Regions from separate parts of the Mesorhizobium sp. M0659 genome, predicted to be linked through region 3. Evidence: predicted binding sites of a transcription regulator. Region 3 holds the regulator's gene; each other region holds the start of a gene.
What was found. The regulator LexA, encoded in region 3, represses DNA repair genes until DNA is damaged. The targets are predictions, from matches to a motif close to TGTTCNNNNTGTGTTCNG.
Positions count from the first base shown of each region.

Region 1 (6,152 bases), on a different contig from region 3:
CATGGCGCCGAACGGCGCGCGCACCTTGCCCTCGGTGATGAAGTAGACGAACACATCGCGCGGTTTCACCGGCGCGTCGAAAGTCGGATCGGCGCGCCGCAGATCGGCCGGCTGCTTGCCTTGCGCCCAGGTCTTCACCCGCGCTGCCCATTCGTCCAGGCCATTCGGCGTATAGCAATCCGGATTGTCGTCGCTGCCGGTCTGCAGCCGCGCATAGATAAAATCGCCGGTGATGTCGGCGATACCAGGATATTTGGCATGGTCGGCATAGACGATTGCCGCCTTGTATTTGCGCGCCAGGCCCACAAATTCCGGCACGCTGAAACTGTCGTTGCGCACTTCCAGCGCATGGCGCAGCGCCACGCCATCCTGCTTTTCCGGCAGCAGCTTCAGGAAGGCCTCGAAATCGTCGGCGTCGAACTTTTTCGTCGGCGCGAACTGCCACAGGATCGGACCCAGCTTGTCGCCCAGCGCGGCAATGCCGGAGCCGAGGAAGCGCGTCATGGACTCGCCGGCTTCGCCAAGCACGCGGCGGTTGGTGACGAAGCGATTGCCCTTCAGCGAATAGACGAAACCGTCCGGCGCCTCGCCCGCCCATTTGACGAAGGTCGGCTCCTTGAAGCTGGAATAGTAGGTGCCATTGACCTCGATGCTCGGTACCTGGCGGGTGGCGTAACTTAGCTGTTTGGCCTTGGAAAGCTTGTCCGGGTAGAAAGACGTATCCCAGGGTTCGAAAGTCCAGCCGCCCATCCCGGCGCGGATTGTTCCTTGGCTGATCATCGTCTTCCTCCCAGTTCTAAAAATGCGGTCAGGCTATTTTTCCAATCGGTTTGATCATGTCGACCACGGTCCATCCGGGACGGTGGGGATTGGCTCGGCGGCCCGTTTCGTGGAAGCCATAGGCCGTATAGATCTCGATGTTCCGCTCCATGCGCGAATTGGTGTAGAGCCGCACCTCCGGCACACCCCATAGCCGCGCCTGTTCCTGGGCGAAGTCGAGCAGCGCGGTGCCGAGTTTCCTGCCCTGGAAAGCGGGGGAGACCGCGACGCTGAAGATCATCGCATGATCGGGATGGCGCTCAATAACGATCAGCCCGGCGAGTTCCGCGCCGCTCTCCAAGAGCCAGACCTCGCCACGCTCGATGCGTGGCGCATAGTCCTCGGTGACTGGGAGCGGCGGCGCGCCTAACAGGGGCGTGTAGTGCTCATAGGCGGTCTGCGTCAGCGAGACGACTGCGTCGAGATCACCGGCAAGCGCCTGTCGGACTGTCATTCAAAGCTCTCCAGGCGCCCGACCGGTCTGTCAGTTACTCCGCCGCTTCGCGCTTGCCTCCGGGCCGCCGCTCCAAAAGCTCCTTCAGGAACTGGCCGGTGTAGCTGCGCTTTTCGCGCACGATCGCTTCCGGTGTGCCTTGTGCCACCAGTTCGCCACCGCCATCGCCGCCTTCGGGGCCGAGGTCGAGCACCCAGTCGGCGGTCTTGATGACTTCGAGATTGTGCTCGATGACCACCACGGTGTTGCCCTGGTCGACCAGTTCGTGAAGCACTTCCAGCAACTTGGCGACGTCATGGAAGTGCAGGCCGGTGGTCGGCTCGTCGAGGATGTAGAGCGTCTTGCCGGTCGCCTTGCGCGACAATTCCTTGGCGAGCTTGATGCGCTGCGCCTCGCCGCCCGACAGCGTCGTCGCCTGCTGGCCGATATGGATGTAGCCGAGGCCGACCTGCTTCAGCGTCTCCAGCTTGTCGCGCACCCCGGGCACGGCGGCAAAGAAATCGACGCCTTCCTCGACCGTCATGTCCAGGACGTCGGCGATCGACTTGCCCTTGAACAGGACGTCGAGCGTCTCGCGGTTGTAGCGCTTGCCGTGGCAGACGTCGCACGTGACGTAGACGTCGGGCAGGAAGTGCATCTCGATCTTGATGACGCCGTCGCCCTGGCAGGCCTCGCAGCGGCCGCCCTTCACGTTGAAGGAGAAGCGGCCCGGCTGATAGCCGCGGGCCTTGGCCTCGGGCAACCCGGCAAACCAGTCGCGGATCGGTGTGAAGGCGCCGGTGTAGGTGGCCGGGTTCGAACGCGGTGTGCGGCCGATCGGCGACTGGTCGATGTCGATGACCTTGTCGAGGAATTCGAGGCCCTCGATGCGGTCGTGATCGGCCGGATGCTCGCGCGAGCCCATGATGCGGCGCGACGCCGCCTTGAACAGCGTCTCGATCAGGAAGGTCGATTTGCCGCCGCCAGACACGCCGGTGACGGCGGTAAAAGTGCCGAGCGGGATTTCGGCAGTGACGTTCTTGAGATTGTTGCCGCGCGCGCCGACGATCTTCAGCCGGCGGTTTTTCTTGGCCTCGCGCCTGACACCGGGCGTGGCGACTTCGAGCGCGCCCGACAGATATTTACCGGTGATCGAGTTGGGATTGGCCATCACCTGCTGCGGCGTGCCCTGGGCGATGATCTCGCCGCCATGAATGCCGGCGGCCGGACCCATGTCTACGACATAATCGGCATGCAGGATGGCGTCCTCGTCATGCTCGACGACGATCACCGTGTTGCCGATGTCGCGCAGATGCTTGAGCGTGTCGAGCAGGCGGGCATTGTCGCGCTGGTGCAGGCCGATCGACGGCTCGTCCAGCACATAGAGCACGCCGGTGAGGCCGGAGCCGATCTGCGACGCCAGCCTTATGCGCTGGCTCTCGCCGCCCGACAGCGTGCCGGAATTGCGCGACAGCGTCAGATAGTCGAGGCCGACATCGTTGAGGAAGCGCAGGCGGTCACGGATTTCCTTGAGAACGCGCACCGCGATCTCGTTCTGCTGGTCGTTGAGATGTGGCGGCAGTTCGGTGAACCACTGGTCGGCCTTGCGGATCGACAGCTCTGTGACTTCGCCGATATGCTTGCCGGCGATCTTCACCGCCAGCGCTTCCGGCTTCAGCCGGTATCCCTTGCAGACCGGGCAGGGCGTCGCCGACATGAAGCGCTCGATCTCCTCGCGCATCCAGGCGGATTCGGTTTCCTTCCACCGCCGTTCGAGATTGGGAATGACGCCCTCGAACGTCTTGGTGGTCTTGTAGGAGCGCAGGCCGTCATCATATTGGAAGGTGACCTCGCGCTCGCCGGTGCCGCGCAGGACGGCTTCCTTGGCCTCTTCGGTCAGGTCTTTGAACTTGTCGCCGAGCTTGAAGCCGTATGCCTTGCCCAGCGCTTCCAGCGTCTGCGCATAATAGGGCGAGGTCGATTTCGCCCACGGGCTGACGGCGCCGTCGCGCAGCGAGACGTTTTCGTCCGGCACGATCAGGCTGGCGTCGATGGCGCGCTGATTGCCGAGGCCGTCGCAGGTCGGGCAGGCGCCGAACGGGTTGTTGAACGAGAACAGCCTGGGCTCGATCTCCGGAATGGTGAAGCCGGAAACCGGGCAGGCGAATTTTTCCGAGAACAGGATGCGCTCATGCGTCTCGTTCTTCGATTTGTTGACCGAGTCCTCGCCGGTCTGGCTGGCGTCGAGCGGCCGGTCGGCGAACTCGGCCACCGCCAGCCCTTCGGCGAGCTTCAGCGCCGTTTCGATGGAATCGGCAAGCCGTGTCGCCAGGTCGCCGCGCACGACGATGCGGTCGACGACGACGTCGATGTCGTGCTTGTACTTCTTGTCCAACGCCGGCACATCGGCGATCTCATAGAAGACGCCGTCGACCTTGACGCGCTGAAAGCCCTTCTTCTGCAGCTCCAGCAGTTCCTTGCGATACTCGCCCTTGCGGCCGCGCACGATCGGCGCCAGCAGGAAAAGGCGCGTGCCTTCCTCGACCGCCAGCACCCGGTCGACCATCTGTGAAACCGTCTGGCTCTCGATCGGCAGGCCGGTCGCCGGCGAATAGGGGATGCCGACGCGCGCGAACAGCAAGCGCATGTAGTCGTAGATCTCGGTGACGGTGCCGACCGTCGAACGCGGGTTCTTCGACGTGGTCTTCTGCTCGATCGAGATGGCCGGCGACAGGCCGTCGATCTGGTCGACATCCGGCTTCTGCATCATTTCGAGGAACTGGCGCGCATAAGCCGACAGGCTCTCGACGTAACGGCGCTGGCCCTCGGCATAGATGGTGTCGAAAGCAAGCGACGATTTGCCGGAGCCCGACAGGCCGGTCATGACGATCAGGCTGTCACGCGGCAGGTCGAGATCGACATTCTTTAGGTTGTGTTCGCGTGCCCCGCGAATGGAAAGGTATTTATGGTCGGCCATCGCCGGTCGCCGCCTCAGGTCTGGTGTCAGTGGGATCGGCGGGTTTTCCCGGCCATTCCCTATGTAGGTATTTTTGCCGCCACGTCGAGAGACGCCACACTTCTCGACCAAAGCCGTTTAACCGTCTTTCGCGCGAACGGGCAAGCGGAAAGAACAAAGACCGAACACGCTCCTGACAAAGCTGTGCAGAAACTGACAAGGGTGTTTCAGAAACTGACCCTGACGTAAGCTCCCGGCGATCACATTTTCCGTAACCGGCTATTCAAGGTTGACGCCGTCGAATCAGGGGCGCACTCTGCCGGAGTCAACGGAGCCGGCCGTCTTTGATGGCCTCGCCGCCCATAGCGGCCTGCGAGACGCCGCAGGTTTTTGCGATTTGTGCTTCGGATTGACACCAGTCGCAACGGACATAGGAGCGGAGCATGACGCCACCGGATAGTCCCTTGAGGCTCCACCTGCTAGTGGAGCCGCGGCGGGCATAAGTGCCAGGTAGTTTCAAGGCATTGGAGTGTATGCGTCCAAACGAACGCATCGCGTCAGTCCAACAAACCACCAGACAAACCGTGACCTGCCGAATCCCACAAAAATCAGAGACGGCTAGTCGGATCGTCGGCTGAATGCCGCGAGCATCCGAAATCAAAGTCGGTATAACACTACCGGCAGTTTGGATTTGGAATCCAAAAAAAGCCCCGACCGTTAGCGGAAGCAACGGCGGGGCTGTTCTTTTGCGAGGAAGTCGTCGGCGTAGGCTTTCTCTCCCGTATAGTAGCTGGGAGAAGGGGCTACCGGCGCGGCGGCTTGATCCCACCCGTGCCGACATCGACAGTGATGCTGCCGGAAATCCTGACATCGGTGTCGCCGATCTTGAACGTGCCGTTCTCGCCGGCAGACAGCGCGTCGTCCGGCTCCGGCTGCGGCGCGGGCTTGGCGATGCGGTAGTCGCCGGTCACGCCGGGCAGGGCGCCTTTCCGCGACGTGCTGGTGCTGCCCCCGGCAAAGGCCATGCTCGATGTCGCCGCCGTGATGGCAATGGCTATGGTCAGTCTGTTCAGGTGGTAGCGCATGGCAAGACTATAGTGCCGCGCTCAAGGCGAGGCCAGACCAGCGGCGTTGAAATTGAGGGAACACCGGCCTGCATTCAATCCGCCGATCAGGCCGCTGCCTGCTTGCGGGTGTCGAAGACGTGGTCGACGAGGCCCCAGTCCTTGGCCTCCTTCGCGGTCATGAAGAAATCGCGGTCGAGCGTGCGTTCGACCTCTTCGTGGGTGCGGCCGCAATGGTGAGCGTAGAGGTCGGCCATGTGCCGCTTGGTGCGCAAAATGCCTTCGGCGTGACGCTGGATGTCGGAGGCCTGGCCCTGGAAGCCACCCAAAGGCTGATGCAGCACGATGCTGGCATTGGGCAGCGCGATGCGCCGCCCCGGCGTTCCCGCCATCAGCAGGAAGGAGGCCATCGACGCGGCAAAGCCCATGCACACGGTCGACACCGGGCAGCTGACATATTGCATCGTGTCGTAGATGGCGAAACCGCTGGTCACCACGCCGCCCGGCGAGTTGATGTAGAGCGAGATCTCCTTGTCGGGATTGTCCGATTCCAGCGACAGGAGCTGGGCGCAGACCAGCGCCGACATGCCGTCATTGATCTCGCCATTGACGAAGATGATGCGCTCGCGCAGCAGCCGCGAGAAAATGTCGAAGGCGCGTTCGCCGCGGCTCGATTGCTCGATCACCATCGGCACCAGATTGGCAAAGCCGCTCATCTCATTGTCTCCGTTTTGATTTTTCCGGTTCAGGCGGCGCGCAGCAACAGGCGTGGCGCGTTGGCGGCGACAGGCCGCTTGGGCTTGTATGCGCGCAGCCAGAGCCGGCAGCCGGCGCCGGCCATCGCGACCGCAGGCGTCAGGACAAACCCGTCATGGACGAT
Region 1 covers NZ_JAMYPY010000001.1:32,316-38,467, reverse strand. Annotated here, with positions in the region: gene NKI31_RS00215 (DUF72 domain-containing protein) at 1-780, opposite strand, end outside; gene NKI31_RS00210 (GNAT family N-acetyltransferase) at 809-1,273, opposite strand; gene uvrA (excinuclease ABC subunit UvrA) at 1,308-4,229, opposite strand; gene NKI31_RS00200 (hypothetical protein) at 5,012-5,233, opposite strand; gene NKI31_RS00195 (ATP-dependent Clp protease proteolytic subunit) at 5,380-5,988, opposite strand; gene NKI31_RS00190 (SRPBCC family protein) at 6,018-6,152, opposite strand, start outside.
Region 1: uvrA (excinuclease ABC subunit UvrA) is a predicted target of LexA. The motif match lies at 4,379-4,396, and genes of this name have one in related genera.

Region 2 (6,152 bases), on a different contig from region 3:
TCGGGCTGGTTCTCGATTTCGGTGATGTCGAAGCGCGGCTCGAGGTCGAGATATTCGGCGCAGGCGCCTTGCTGGAAGTTGAGGTCGACCACGCAGGTCGACGCGCCGCGCGTCACCGAATGATGCAGCTGGAAGGCGGTCTGCAGCGCCAGCGTCGTGGTGCCGACGCCGCCGGCGGCCGGCATGAAGGTATAGATCTGCGACTCGGTGTTTTCCTCGCGCCCCGGCCCTTGCAGCGCGCGCACGACCGACCGCACCAGATCGGCGGTGGTGATCGGCTTGACCAGGAAATCGGCGACCTGGAGCTGCACCAGGATACGCACCGCGGCTGCGTTGAATTCCTGGGTGACGACGACCACCGGAACGCGGCCTTCAAGCCGGCGCATGATGCGCTGCAGCGACTCGATCTCTTCCAGCTTTGCCGCATCCATGTCGACGATGAGCGCGCCGAAATCGGCTTCCTGGACCTCGCCGCGCAGTTCGGTAATGTTCTTCTCAACGGTAGAAAGCTGGATCACCTCCGAAGCCGCGAACGCGGTGCGCGTATCCTGCACAAAGGTCCGGTCGCTGGACACCAGCAGGATTTTCTTGGTCTTTATGCCGCTTGCCATTTTGTCAGCCTGTCAGGTCATTCCCGGTCAAATCACCGGGCAAATCAATCGGTTGTCGCTGTCGGTTGCACTGCCTTGGCGGCAGCAGCCTGGTCGGCGGCGTTGACCGCCGCCTCACTGCGCTGCGCCGGCACCAGCAGCCTGGTGTTCTGGACGCCGTATTTCCAGGGATCGACCATCTGCATGGCCGTATTGGCGGCCTGTGCGTTGCCGGCCGCCATCGTCGGTCCCTCGGAGCGGATATAGTCGTCGCTGGTGCAGCCGCTGGCGAGGCCGGCGAGCAGCAGGGCGATGCATGGTTCCACGCGCATGGCTTCAATCCTTCGGCAGGTCGAGGAAATGCCCGACGGTGGTGACCGCGGCCGGCTGTGCCGTACTGCCGCTGGCCATTGCCACTGCACGATTGGCGTCGGACGATTTCACTTCCTCGGTGTTGTTTAGGAAATAGTCGACATTGCTGGCCGGCTGCGTGCCGTCGGTCGGCTCGAGCAGCTTCTTCGACGGATCGACCGGCTTGACCAGATAGGGGGTGACGATGATCACCAGATCGGTCTCGCGCCGCTGATATGATTTGGAGGAGAACAGCGAGCCGAGCACCGGCAGCTTGCCGAGGCCGGGAAGACGCGACGTGGTGATGTCGTTCTGTGACTGCAGCAGGCCGGCGATCATGAAGCTCTGGCCGTTCTTCAGGTCGACCGATGTCCTGGCGCGGCGCACGATAAAGCCCGGCACCGAGATATTGCCGATATTGTAGGAGGCCGAAGCATCGATCGAGGACACTTCCGGCGCGATGTCAAGGCTGACCAGCCCGTCCTTGAGAACCGTCGGCGTGAAGTCGAGGCTGACGCCGTATTTCTTGTAGCTGACGGAAATCTTGCCATTGTCCTCGGAGACCGGGATCGGGAACTCGCCGCCGGCGAGGAAGCTTGCCGTCTGGCCCGAGCGGGCGATCAGGTTCGGCTCTGCCAGCCGCCGGGCAAGGCCACGTTCCTCCAGCGCCTTGATGGCGACGTCGATCGACAGGCCGTTGGACAGCAGCCGGCCGATGATCTCGCCATTGCCGGCTCCCGGCACCGAGCCCGGCTCGATGGTGACGTCGCGCCCGCCAATGCCGTAAGCAAAATTGGCGCTGTATTTGGCGCCGAGATCCTGTCCGGCCTGGCGATTGATCTCGACGAAGCGGACGTTGAGCTGAACCTGCTGCGAGGACGAGATGTTGACCGAATTGATCACTTCCTCATTGCCGGAGAAGCGGCTGGCGATCTTGCTTGCCTTCTCGGCGGCGACCGCGTCATCGGCCTCGCCCGACAGCACGACGCGGCCATTGGCCGAGCCGACCTTGATCTTGGCGTCCGGCACGCTGGCGCGAATGGTGCTGGCCAGCTGGTCGGTGTCCAGCGTCACCTCGATGTCTACGGTGCCGACCAGCTGCTTGTTCTCGTCGAACAGCGCGATGCCGGTGGTGCCGAGATTGTTGCCCAGCACATAGAAGGATTTGTCGGTCAGCGGATTGACGTTGGCGATCTCCGGATCGCCGATGACGATCTGGTAGAAGGCGGCATTGGTCATGACCGTCTTCGGCTTGCCCTTGGCCACCTTGATCGACGCATTCGTTGTCGACGAGACATGGACTATATCGTTGTCGGCCTTGGCTGGCGCGCTGAGGCCGAGCATTACGGCCGCGGCAAGGCAAGCCCCCACCGCAAGCGCCCGCATTGGGCGCAGCCCTTTCGTCGTCTGAAATGCATGAAGTCCCGACATCTGTCCCGTCCTTCGCCCGGTTCCCACCGGCAGTTATTGCTGGTCCCGCGCAGGAACCTGGTATTCTTCGACCTGCGTGCCGCGCGTCACGATGATCGTCTTGAATTTCGGCTTCTCAGGCTCCTTGGTCGCGGCAGTGAACAGCGCGCCGGCAGCGGCCTGGACGCCGGAGGCGACCGATCCGCCGAAGGACGAGATGGTGGTGACGCCGTCCTTGGCGGCACCACCGTCGGCGGCCGAGCGGAGCGACAGCGACAAGGTGCCGACGGTGCGGGCAAGCGCCACTTTCTGCGCGCCTTCGGTCGTCACCTCGATGGTCACGGAATTGGCGATCTGCGGTGTGGTCTGGCGCTCGTCGGCGCCCTGCCCCACGGTCAGCACCTTGGCGTCGGAGACGACGATCTCGGAGGTAACGGTCGATCCGGCAGCGCCCTGCGCGTTCTTGGCCACTTCCTGGATTTCGCCCGCATCGCGTGTCAGCACCACGTCGACCCGGTCGCCCGGCATGACGAAGCCGCCGACACCGGCGATCTCGTCGGTGCGGATTGTCACCGCCCGCATGCCGGGCGTCATCATGTTGGACAGCGTCGCGCGGCCGTTCGGCCCCGACAATTTGCTGATCAGCACCGGCTCGTTGATCTCGATCGGCGACAATACCACGCGGCTGCCTTCGGCGAGCAATGCATTGACTGTGGTGAACGCGCCCTGCGGCACCGAATCCTCGGACCATGGGATTTCGCTGAGCTGCGCCCGGTCAAGCTCCATGCCGTAACGCAGCGGCGCGTTGGCCACCACGATGGTCTTGAAGACAACCTTGGGGACGGCGGGCGCCGGGATCGACGCCGTTTTCTCTTCGGCATCGGCCTTGGCCTGGCTTTTCACCCAGAAATCCGCGGCAAAGATTGAAATCGCGCCGAAGACGGCAGCGATGCCAATCATCGTTATGGCCTTGCCCCTCACAACCAACCCCTGACTCTCGTGGTCTTTTGTTTTGTTGGGGCGACGCTAGGCCGCTTTGTTAAAGATTCAGGAATCCCAGCGGCTCCGCACGGACCTATTTCCGCCGGCTTGGTTATCGAAAGGTTTTAGGATAAGAAGGGGTTAAATCCCCGAACGTAACAGGAACTTCCGTCGCTTGGCGCCGAAAAGCGTGGCAGTATCGACGGGTGATTCGCGGCACCGGATTCTATGGCAGGCATGGACGACAACAACGATCTTTTCGGCAATCTGGAAAAGCAGCCCCAACCGGCTCGGACACCTTCGCGCCCGGCCGACCCGCTGGTGCAGGCCACGAAGCGTCCTGCCGCGACCAAGGACGGCAGCGAGGGCTATAGCGCCGCCGACATCGAGGTGCTGGAGGGGCTGGAGCCGGTGCGGCGCCGTCCCGGCATGTATATTGGCGGCACCGACGACAAGGCGATGCACCATCTGTTTGCCGAGGTCATCGATAATTCGATGGACGAGGCGGTCGCCGGCCATGCCACCTTCATCGATGTCGAGCTGTCGGCCGACGGATTTCTGACCGTCACCGACAATGGCCGCGGCATTCCGGTCGATCCGCATCCGAAATTCAAGAAACCGGCGCTCGAAGTCATCATGACGACGCTGCATTCGGGCGGCAAGTTCGATAGCAAGGTCTATGAGACCTCCGGCGGTCTGCACGGTGTCGGCGTCTCGGTCGTCAATGCGCTGTCGGACCATCTCGAAGTCGAGGTCGCGCGCGGTCGCCAGCTTTACCGCCAAAGGTTCTCGCGCGGCGTTCCGGTGAGCGGGCTGGAGCAGCTCGGCGAAGTGCACAACCGGCGCGGCACCAAAATCCGCTTCCATCCCGACGAGCAGATTTTCGGCAAGGGCGCCGCCTTCGAGCCGGCGCGGCTCTATCGCATGACCCGCTCGAAAGCCTATCTGTTCGGCGGCGTCGAGATCCGCTGGAGCTGCGACCCATCGCTGATCAAGGAAAAGGACCAGACGCCGGCCAAGGCGGAGTTCCATTTCCCCGGCGGCTTGAAGGACTATCTCAAGGCATCGCTCGGCGATGATTTCCAGGTGACCCGCGAAATCTTCGCCGGCAAGAGCGAGAAGCAGGGCGGCCACGGTTCGCTGGAATGGGCGGTGACCTGGTTCGGCGGTGACGGCTTCGTCAACTCCTACTGCAACACAATCCCGACCGGCGAAGGCGGCACGCATGAGGCCGGCTTTCGCAATGTGCTGACGCGCGGGCTTCGGGCCTATGCCGACCTGGTCGGCAACAAGCGCGCCTCGATCGTCACCTCCGAAGACGTGATGATCTCGGCGGCAGGCATGCTGTCGGTGTTTATTCGCGAGCCGGAATTCGTCGGCCAGACCAAGGACAGGCTGGCAACGATCGAAGCCATTCGCATTGTCGAGACCGCCATCCGCGATCCCTTCGACCACTGGCTGGCCGACAATCCGCAGGAAGCCTCCAAGCTGCTGGAATGGGTGATTGCGCGCGCCGACGAGCGGGTGCGCCGGCGCCAGGAAAAGGAAGTGTCGCGCAAGAGCGCGGTGCGCAAGCTGCGCCTTCCCGGCAAGCTCGCCGACTGCACGCAGAATGCCGCCGCGGGCGCCGAACTGTTCATCGTCGAAGGCGACTCGGCCGGCGGCTCGGCCAAGCAGGCGCGCGACCGCGCCAGCCAGGCGGTGCTGCCGCTGCGCGGAAAAATCCTCAACGTCGCCAGCGCCGGCAACGACAAGCTAGCCGCCAACCAGCAGATTTCGGACCTGATTCAGGCGCTCGGTTGCGGCACGCGCTCGAAATACCGCGACGAGGATTTGCGCTACGACCGCGTGATCATCATGACCGACGCCGACGTCGACGGCGCTCACATAGCCTCGCTGCTGATCACCTTCTTCTACCAGGAAATGCCGAACCTGGTGAATGGCGGCCATCTCTATCTGGCGGTGCCGCCGCTCTATTCGATCCGGCAAGGCGGCAAGGTTGCCTATGCCAGGGACGATGCGCACAAGGACGAGCTGTTGCGCACCGAATTCACCGGCCGCGCCAAAGTCGAGATCGGCCGTTTCAAGGGCTTGGGCGAAATGATGGCCGCGCAGCTCAAGGAAACCACCATGGACCCGAGGAAGCGCACGCTGCTCCGGGTCGATGTCATCGACGCCGTGGCGGCGACCAAGGATGCTGTCGACGCGCTGATGGGCACCAAGCCGGAAGCCCGCTTCCGCTTCATCCAGGAACGCGCCGAATTCGCCGCGACGGAAGTGCTGGATATCTGAGCGCCGGCCGACTCTTCGTTTTGACGCAGTTCCGGGCGGAAAACCGTTTCAAACTTTTCCTGGAATTGCTCTAGCCTGCACTTCCGATACGGAGACCAGCTTGTGATCCGGGCGCGGCTGAAGAGCTACTTCGAAACCAGTTTGGCGGGCCTGACGCAGCCGGCGCGCTCGGATTGGATTTTCGCCCTGCGCACGGTTTCGGCCGGTCTGATCGCGCTTCTCGCTGCTTACGCGTTGAAACTCGACCACCCGCAATGGGCGATGATGACGGTCTTCATCGTCGCCCAGCCGGTCGCCGGCATGGTGCTGGCGAAAGGTTTTTACCGGCTGCTCGGCACGCTGGCCGGTGGACTTGCGGCGATCGGCATCACCTCGGTTTTCGGCACCAATCCCTGGCTGCTGGTCACGGCGCTATCCGTCTGGATTGGGCTGTGCACGCTGGTTTCGTCGCTGCTGCGCAATCCGGAAGCCTATGGCGCCGCACTTGCCGGCTATACCGCGATGATCATTGGGCTGCCGGCTTTCGGC
Region 2 covers NZ_JAMYPY010000001.1:540,477-546,628, forward strand. Annotated here, with positions in the region: gene NKI31_RS02755 (CpaE/TadZ family protein) at 1-611, opposite strand, end outside; gene NKI31_RS02760 (hypothetical protein) at 656-922, opposite strand; gene NKI31_RS02765 (type II and III secretion system protein family protein) at 927-2,327, opposite strand; gene cpaB (Flp pilus assembly protein CpaB) at 2,406-3,311, opposite strand; gene parE (DNA topoisomerase IV subunit B) at 3,570-5,624, shown strand; gene NKI31_RS02780 (FUSC family protein) at 5,727-6,152, shown strand, end outside.
Region 2: parE (DNA topoisomerase IV subunit B) is a predicted target of LexA. The motif match lies at 3,482-3,499, and genes of this name have one in related genera.

Region 3 (6,152 bases):
CGGACTTTCGCGCTTTGCGCGTTCATGTAGCATAGGGGGTCTGGGGCGCAAGGGGCAGGCCCGATGGCTGGACGTGGCCGGGGCACGTCGGCAATTATCGGTTGCGTCAACGGGCGCTGGAGCCTTGTAGCACAAAATCTGTTCGCACCCTCCGCGCAACCTCGTTTGGCAGCAGCGTCAATGTCTGGGTTTCATTCGGCTGCAGCGTCCGTCACAGTGCCTGGAACATCGCTGCGACGGTGGTAGCCTCCTCTGACGAGCGGACATTTCTTCACGGAGGCGGCACTGCCCGACTACAACGCCGCCGTGACAGCGTTGGCTTGGTCACGCATATTGACCTTTCTGCAATCATTATCGTGAACACCGCAACTGTGTGCAGTCCGGTCCGCCACGAAGGAGGCAGATTGAAAGAAGGACTACCGATGACCAGAAACGCCGACCATACGGAGGGTGATCCGTTCTACCATGGTACCCGGGCGGATTTGAAACCCGGGGATCTGCTGAGCGTCGGCCATCCTTCCAATTTCAGAGATCAACCACTGTCATGGATATATTTCTCCCAGACACTTGAAGCCGCCATCTGGGGAGCAGAGCTTGCAACGGGTGACGGTCGTCAAAGGATTTACATCGTAAAGCCGACGGGGTTTTTTATGGATGACCCTAACCTGACCGACAAAAAATTTCCCGGTAATCCGACGAAATCCTACCGCTCCCGTGATCCGTTGCTCATCCTGGGTGAACTCGGTGAATGGCAGGGTCATACACCGGAACAATTGAAGGCAATGCACGATGGGCTTGCTCGCCTGAGAGCGGAGGGCCAGGATATGATTGAGGATTGAGCGTCCTTGCCAGGTGATGGTCGATTCCGGCGCGGTGGACGTGATCACGCGGACTTTCGCGCTTTGCGCGTTCATGTAGCATAGGGGTCTGGGGCGCAAGGGGCAGACCCGATGGCTGGACGTGGCCGGGGCACGAAGGAAGGCGAAGGCGCCGAGGCAAGCGTCAGCGAACGCTCGCTGTTTGCCGATAGTCCCTATGCCGAGCCGCTGCCCCTCGCGCTGCCTGAGCCGCATCCCGGCGTCGCGCCTGCGCTGCCCGGTCACGCGTTGCCGGCGCAAGTCACAGCGCCCGGATCTATCGCCCGTCTGCGCAGACGGCTTCGCCGTCCGTCATGGCCCGCGCTCCGCCGCAGCCTTGCCGTGGCCGCCAACACGGAGCTCGACCGGGGCGTCGCCTTCCTGCTGGTGCCGGTTTTCCTGGCGGCCGGCGTCATCATTTATTTCTCGCTGGCCGGCGAGCCCGGCTTTGCGCAGCCAATCGCCATTGTGGTGCTGGCGACATGTTGCGCCCTCGCCACGCGATCGCGGCCGAGGACGCATCTGTTCTGCATGGCCGCGATGCTGTGCGCGCTCGGCGTCGTCGCCGCCAAAGTCGAGACTTGGCGCGCCGGAACGCAGATGCTCGGCTCCGAGATTCAGACACGGCTGACCGGCCGCGTCGTCAGTCTCGAACAGATGGAAAGCGGCCGCATCAGGCTGACGCTCGATGTGGTTTCGACCGCTTACCCCGAGCTGCGCTATGCCCCGGAGCGGGTCAGGCTCTCGGCGCGGACCGTTCCCGCCGATATGACCGCCGGCTCCCTGATCACCGGCTATGCCAGGCTGTTGCCGCCGACCGGTCCGGTGCGGCCGGAGAGCTACGATTTCTCCTTCGACAGCTATTTCACCGGTATCGGCGGCAGCGGCTTCTTTCTCGGCAATCCGAAAACCATTGCTACGCAGGGACCGCCGCCGCTGACCGCGCGGCTCTCCTCGGCAATCGAGAACGCGCGCGAAAACATTGCCGACCATATCAGGGGCAAAATCGGCGGCGCCGAAGGCGAGATTGCCGCGGCGTTGATTGTCGGGGTGCGCGCCGGCATCCCGGACGAGGTCAACGAAGCGATGCGGCGCACCGGCATCTACCACATCATCTCCATCTCCGGCCTGCACATGGCGCTGGTTGCCGGCACCATCATGGCGTTGCTGCGTGGCGCCTTTGCGCTGTTTCCCGATTTCTCTTCGCGCCGCCCAGTCAAGAAATATGCAGCAGTGGCAGCACTCGTCTCCATCGCCGCCTATCTCGTCATTTCAGGCGTCGTGGTTGCCGCCGAGCGCAGCTTCATCATGCTGGCGGTCATGCTTGTCGCCGTGCTGTTTGATCGCGCCGCACTCACCATGCGCAATCTGGCGATCTCCGCCATTGCCGTCATCCTGGTGTCGCCGCACGAGGTGGTCGGTCCCAGCTTCCAGATGTCGTTTGCTGCCACCGCCGCCCTTGTCGGCGCCTATGCCGGCTGGGCCGATTACCGCGCCGACAAGGTGAGAACGCCGCCGGCAAAGCGCTCCTTCGTCGGCTTCCTGTCGCGAAAATTCGCGCTGGCCATGGGCGGCCTCGCCATGACCTCGATCATCGCCGGCAGTGCAACCTTGCTGTTCGCCATCTGGCATTTTCAGCGTGTGTCGCCGCTCAGCCTGATCGCCAATCTGGCCGTGATGCCGATTGTTTCGTTGATCGTCATGCCTTTTGCCGTGCTCAGCGCACTGGCGATGCCGTTCGGCGCCGACGGGCCGTTCCTCTATGTGATGGGCAAGGGTCTGATGGCGATGATCGCTATATCGGCCTGGATTTCCGAGCGCTCGCCGGTCGACGCCGTCGGGCTGATCTCCATCCGCTCGGTGCTGTTGGTGGCGGTCGCCCTCGTCATCGCCACCATGGCCACCACCTGGCTCAGGTTGGCGGCCGTGCCTTTCGCGCTGGCCGGCCTGTTGACGGTGCCGCAGGTGCTTACGCCCGACGTGCTCATATCCGAGGATGCGCATCTGGTGGCCATGCCGACCGGTGGCGGCGAACTCGCCCTCAACCGCGAACGCTCCAACGAATTCACCACGGACAATTGGAAACGGGCGCTGCGGGCCGAAACCATTATCCCACCTGAGATTTTCGAGTCAACAGATACGCGGTTCGATCTCGATCCGCTCGATCTGCCGCCCGGCTCGCCCTTCTATTGCACCGGCGATCTCTGTATCGCCCGGCACCCTTCCGGAGCCATTGTAGCGCTTGCGAAAGACCGCAAGACGGCGCGGCCGGCCTGTGCCTTCGCGAGCCTGATCGTCATCGATGACGCCACCGCCTACAATCCGTGCCGCGACCCGCTGGTGCTGGTCGTGACGAAGAAACAGCTGGCCCGCGACGGCAGCGCCGCCGTCTTCTTCGATCCGCAATCGGCAGCTGCAGCGCCAACCATCCGCTTCGCCGTCGACAAGCCGTATCGCCCCTGGCACGAGCAACGCCGCTTCTCCCGCGAAGCGCGCGGCCTGCCGCCCTACAACCAGCGTGAAAAGTACAAACCCAAGCCGGCTCAGTAGCGCCGGATCAATCCGACAAGCTTGCCCTGCACCTTCACCCTGTCCGGTCCAAAAATGCGGGTCTCGTAGGCCGGGTTGGCGGCTTCCAGGGCGATCGAGGCGCCCTTGCGGCGGAAGCGTTTCAGGGTCGCTTCCTCATCGTCGACCAACGCCACCACGATCTCGCCGGGGCTGGCTGTGTCGGCATTGCGGATGATGACCGTGTCGCCATCGAAAATGCCGGCCTCGATCATCGAATCGCCCTTGACCTCGAGCGCGTAGTGTTCGCCGCCCATGATCATATCGGGCGGCACCGAGATCGAATGGGTCTGATGCTGGATGGCGTCGATCGGCACGCCGGCGGCGATGCGTCCCATAACCGGGATTGAAATCGCGGAAACGGCATCGTCATTGCCGGCCGACATCGAACGCGACGGCGAGCCCGGCTTGATCTGGCGGCCGAGACCGCCTTGGCCCATCGCGCCTTGTCCTTGGCCGCCTTGCCCTTGGCCGGTTTGACCAAGACTGCCCTGAATGACGCTCGGCGAAAACTTCCTCGCCGCATTGAGGCCTGGTGCGATCGAGTCGGGCAGCCGCAGCACTTCCAGCGCGCGCGCCCGGTTCGGCAGCCGGCGAATGAAACCGCGCTCCTCAAGCGCCGTGATCAGGCGGTGGATGCCGGACTTGGAGGCGAGGTCAAGCGCTTCCTTCATCTCGTCGAAGGACGGCGGGATTCCGCTCTCCTTCAGGCGTTCATGGATGAACATCAGAAGCTCATGTTGTTTGCGCGTCAGCATCGCGGCCCCCAGGGGTTCTGAAACCAGAATCAAAAAAACAAACCCAGAACAAACACTATCTGTTCCAGTTGTGTTCCGCAACCTTTTAAAGTTTAATGAATGTGTTGACGTTTTGTTCAGCGTAACGTTCGGCACCGCGAGCGGCGCTCGTAGTCGTTGGCCGGCAACGGGGTGAAACGAAGACAAAGTGCCCTGCGTCGTCGGCTACGATCGCCGCTTCCTTTTCGGACGGGGCTGCGCAGCATCCGCGCCGGGTTCACTCTGGGCATAGACCTGCATCGTGTAGCCGATGTGAGCGGTCATCAGAGTTTTCGCACGTTCGACGTCGCGATCGAGGGCCGCTTCCATCAGGGCGGTATGGTGTTCGATCGCGACGGCGTCGCGCAGGGCCGCCACGGCCTTCCGGTGTCCATCCGTGCGGCCGGCGGCGGCGCGCAGCGTCGGGGCCAGACCCAGAAAGCGGTGATGGCGATGCAATTGGTCGGAAATCGTCGCATTGAAGCGCAGCAGCCAACTGGATGTCGCGGCACTGAGCAGCGCCGCATGGAAGGCATCGTGTTTTTCGTACCACGCGTCGACCGCATCATCCGATGGATCGTCGAGAACAGACCCGCACCGTGAGAGACGATAGTGGGCTGCAACGACCGCGTCTTCCCACTCGCGGTCGCCCTTCTCGACCGATTCCACCAGCAGGGGCAGTTCGACCACCAGCCGCGCACGCGCCAGATCCTCGAGCTCCGCCCGAGAGACGGGAGCGACCGCAAACCCACGGTTGCTGATGGCGGTCACAAGCCGTTCCGCATCCAGCCGCGACAGCGCCTCGCGCAACGGCGTCCAGCCGATGCCGTAGGTGTTGCGCAGCGTGCTCAGCTTCAACGGCGCGGCAGGCGCCAGCCGGGTCGCAAGAATATCGCGCCTGAGCAGGCGATAGGCCACTTCCGTCTTCGAGGTCTGCTCGTCATCCAGCATCGTGATCCATCAGACATAAACGCTCGGCGGATCATTATATATCAAAGTCTTTCAATGGGTGAATTATATAATGTTTGACAGCTCAAGGGCGACCACTCAAGATCGCCGGCATGTTTGGGCGGCAGGCTCCGCCGCGCGCGTTTGTCCATGGAAGGGCGCCGGATCATGAGCACGACACCCGATCTCGCTACAATCGAAGCAATGGATGCCGCCGATCCGCTGCGCTCCATGCGTGAACGCTTTGTCTTGCCGCAAGGCGTGATTTATCTCGACGGCAATTCGCTGGGTGCCGCGTCACCAGCCGTCTTCAGCGAATTGCAACAGGCCGCCACGCAGGAATGGGCGCAGGACCTCATTCGCGCCTGGAACACGGCTGGCTGGTTCAACATGCCGGTGGAACTGGGAGATCAGCTCGGACGACTGATCGGCGCGGCTGACGGGCAGACGGTGGTCTGCGACACAACCTCGATCAACATCTACAAGCTGCTGCACGCCGCGCTCGGCATGCGGCCGAATCGGTCGGTCATCGTTGCCGAGGGCGACAGTTTCCCGACCGACCTCTACATGGCCGAAGGCGTCGCCTCGACCCGGCCGGGAACGCGGCTGCGGCTGGAGGGCGTCGACGCGGCCGCAATCGAGGAGCTGATCGACGACAGCGTTGCCGTCATCCTGGTCAACCACGTAAACTACAAATCCGGCCAGTTGCGCGACATGGCGGCGCTGACGCGCAAGGCACATGACGCCGGCGCGCTGATCATCTGGGACCTCTGCCACACCGCCGGCGCCTTGCCGGTCGAACTCGACCGTGCCAATGCCGATTTCGCTGTCGGCTGCACCTACAAATACCTCAATGGCGGCCCGGGCTCGCCGGCCTTCATCTACGCGGCCGAGCGCCACCATGGTGATATCAGGCAGCCGCTCAGCGGCTGGTGGGGCCATGCGCGGCCCTTTGCCTTCGAGCAGGGCTTTGCCGTCGGCAGCGGGATCCGCCGCTTCCTGT
Region 3 covers NZ_JAMYPY010000022.1:55,457-61,608, reverse strand. Annotated here, with positions in the region: gene arr (NAD(+)--rifampin ADP-ribosyltransferase) at 423-839, shown strand; gene NKI31_RS26500 (ComEC/Rec2 family competence protein) at 951-3,407, shown strand; gene lexA (transcriptional repressor LexA) at 3,401-4,183, opposite strand; gene NKI31_RS26490 (GntR family transcriptional regulator) at 4,388-5,152, opposite strand; gene kynU (kynureninase) at 5,318-6,152, shown strand, end outside.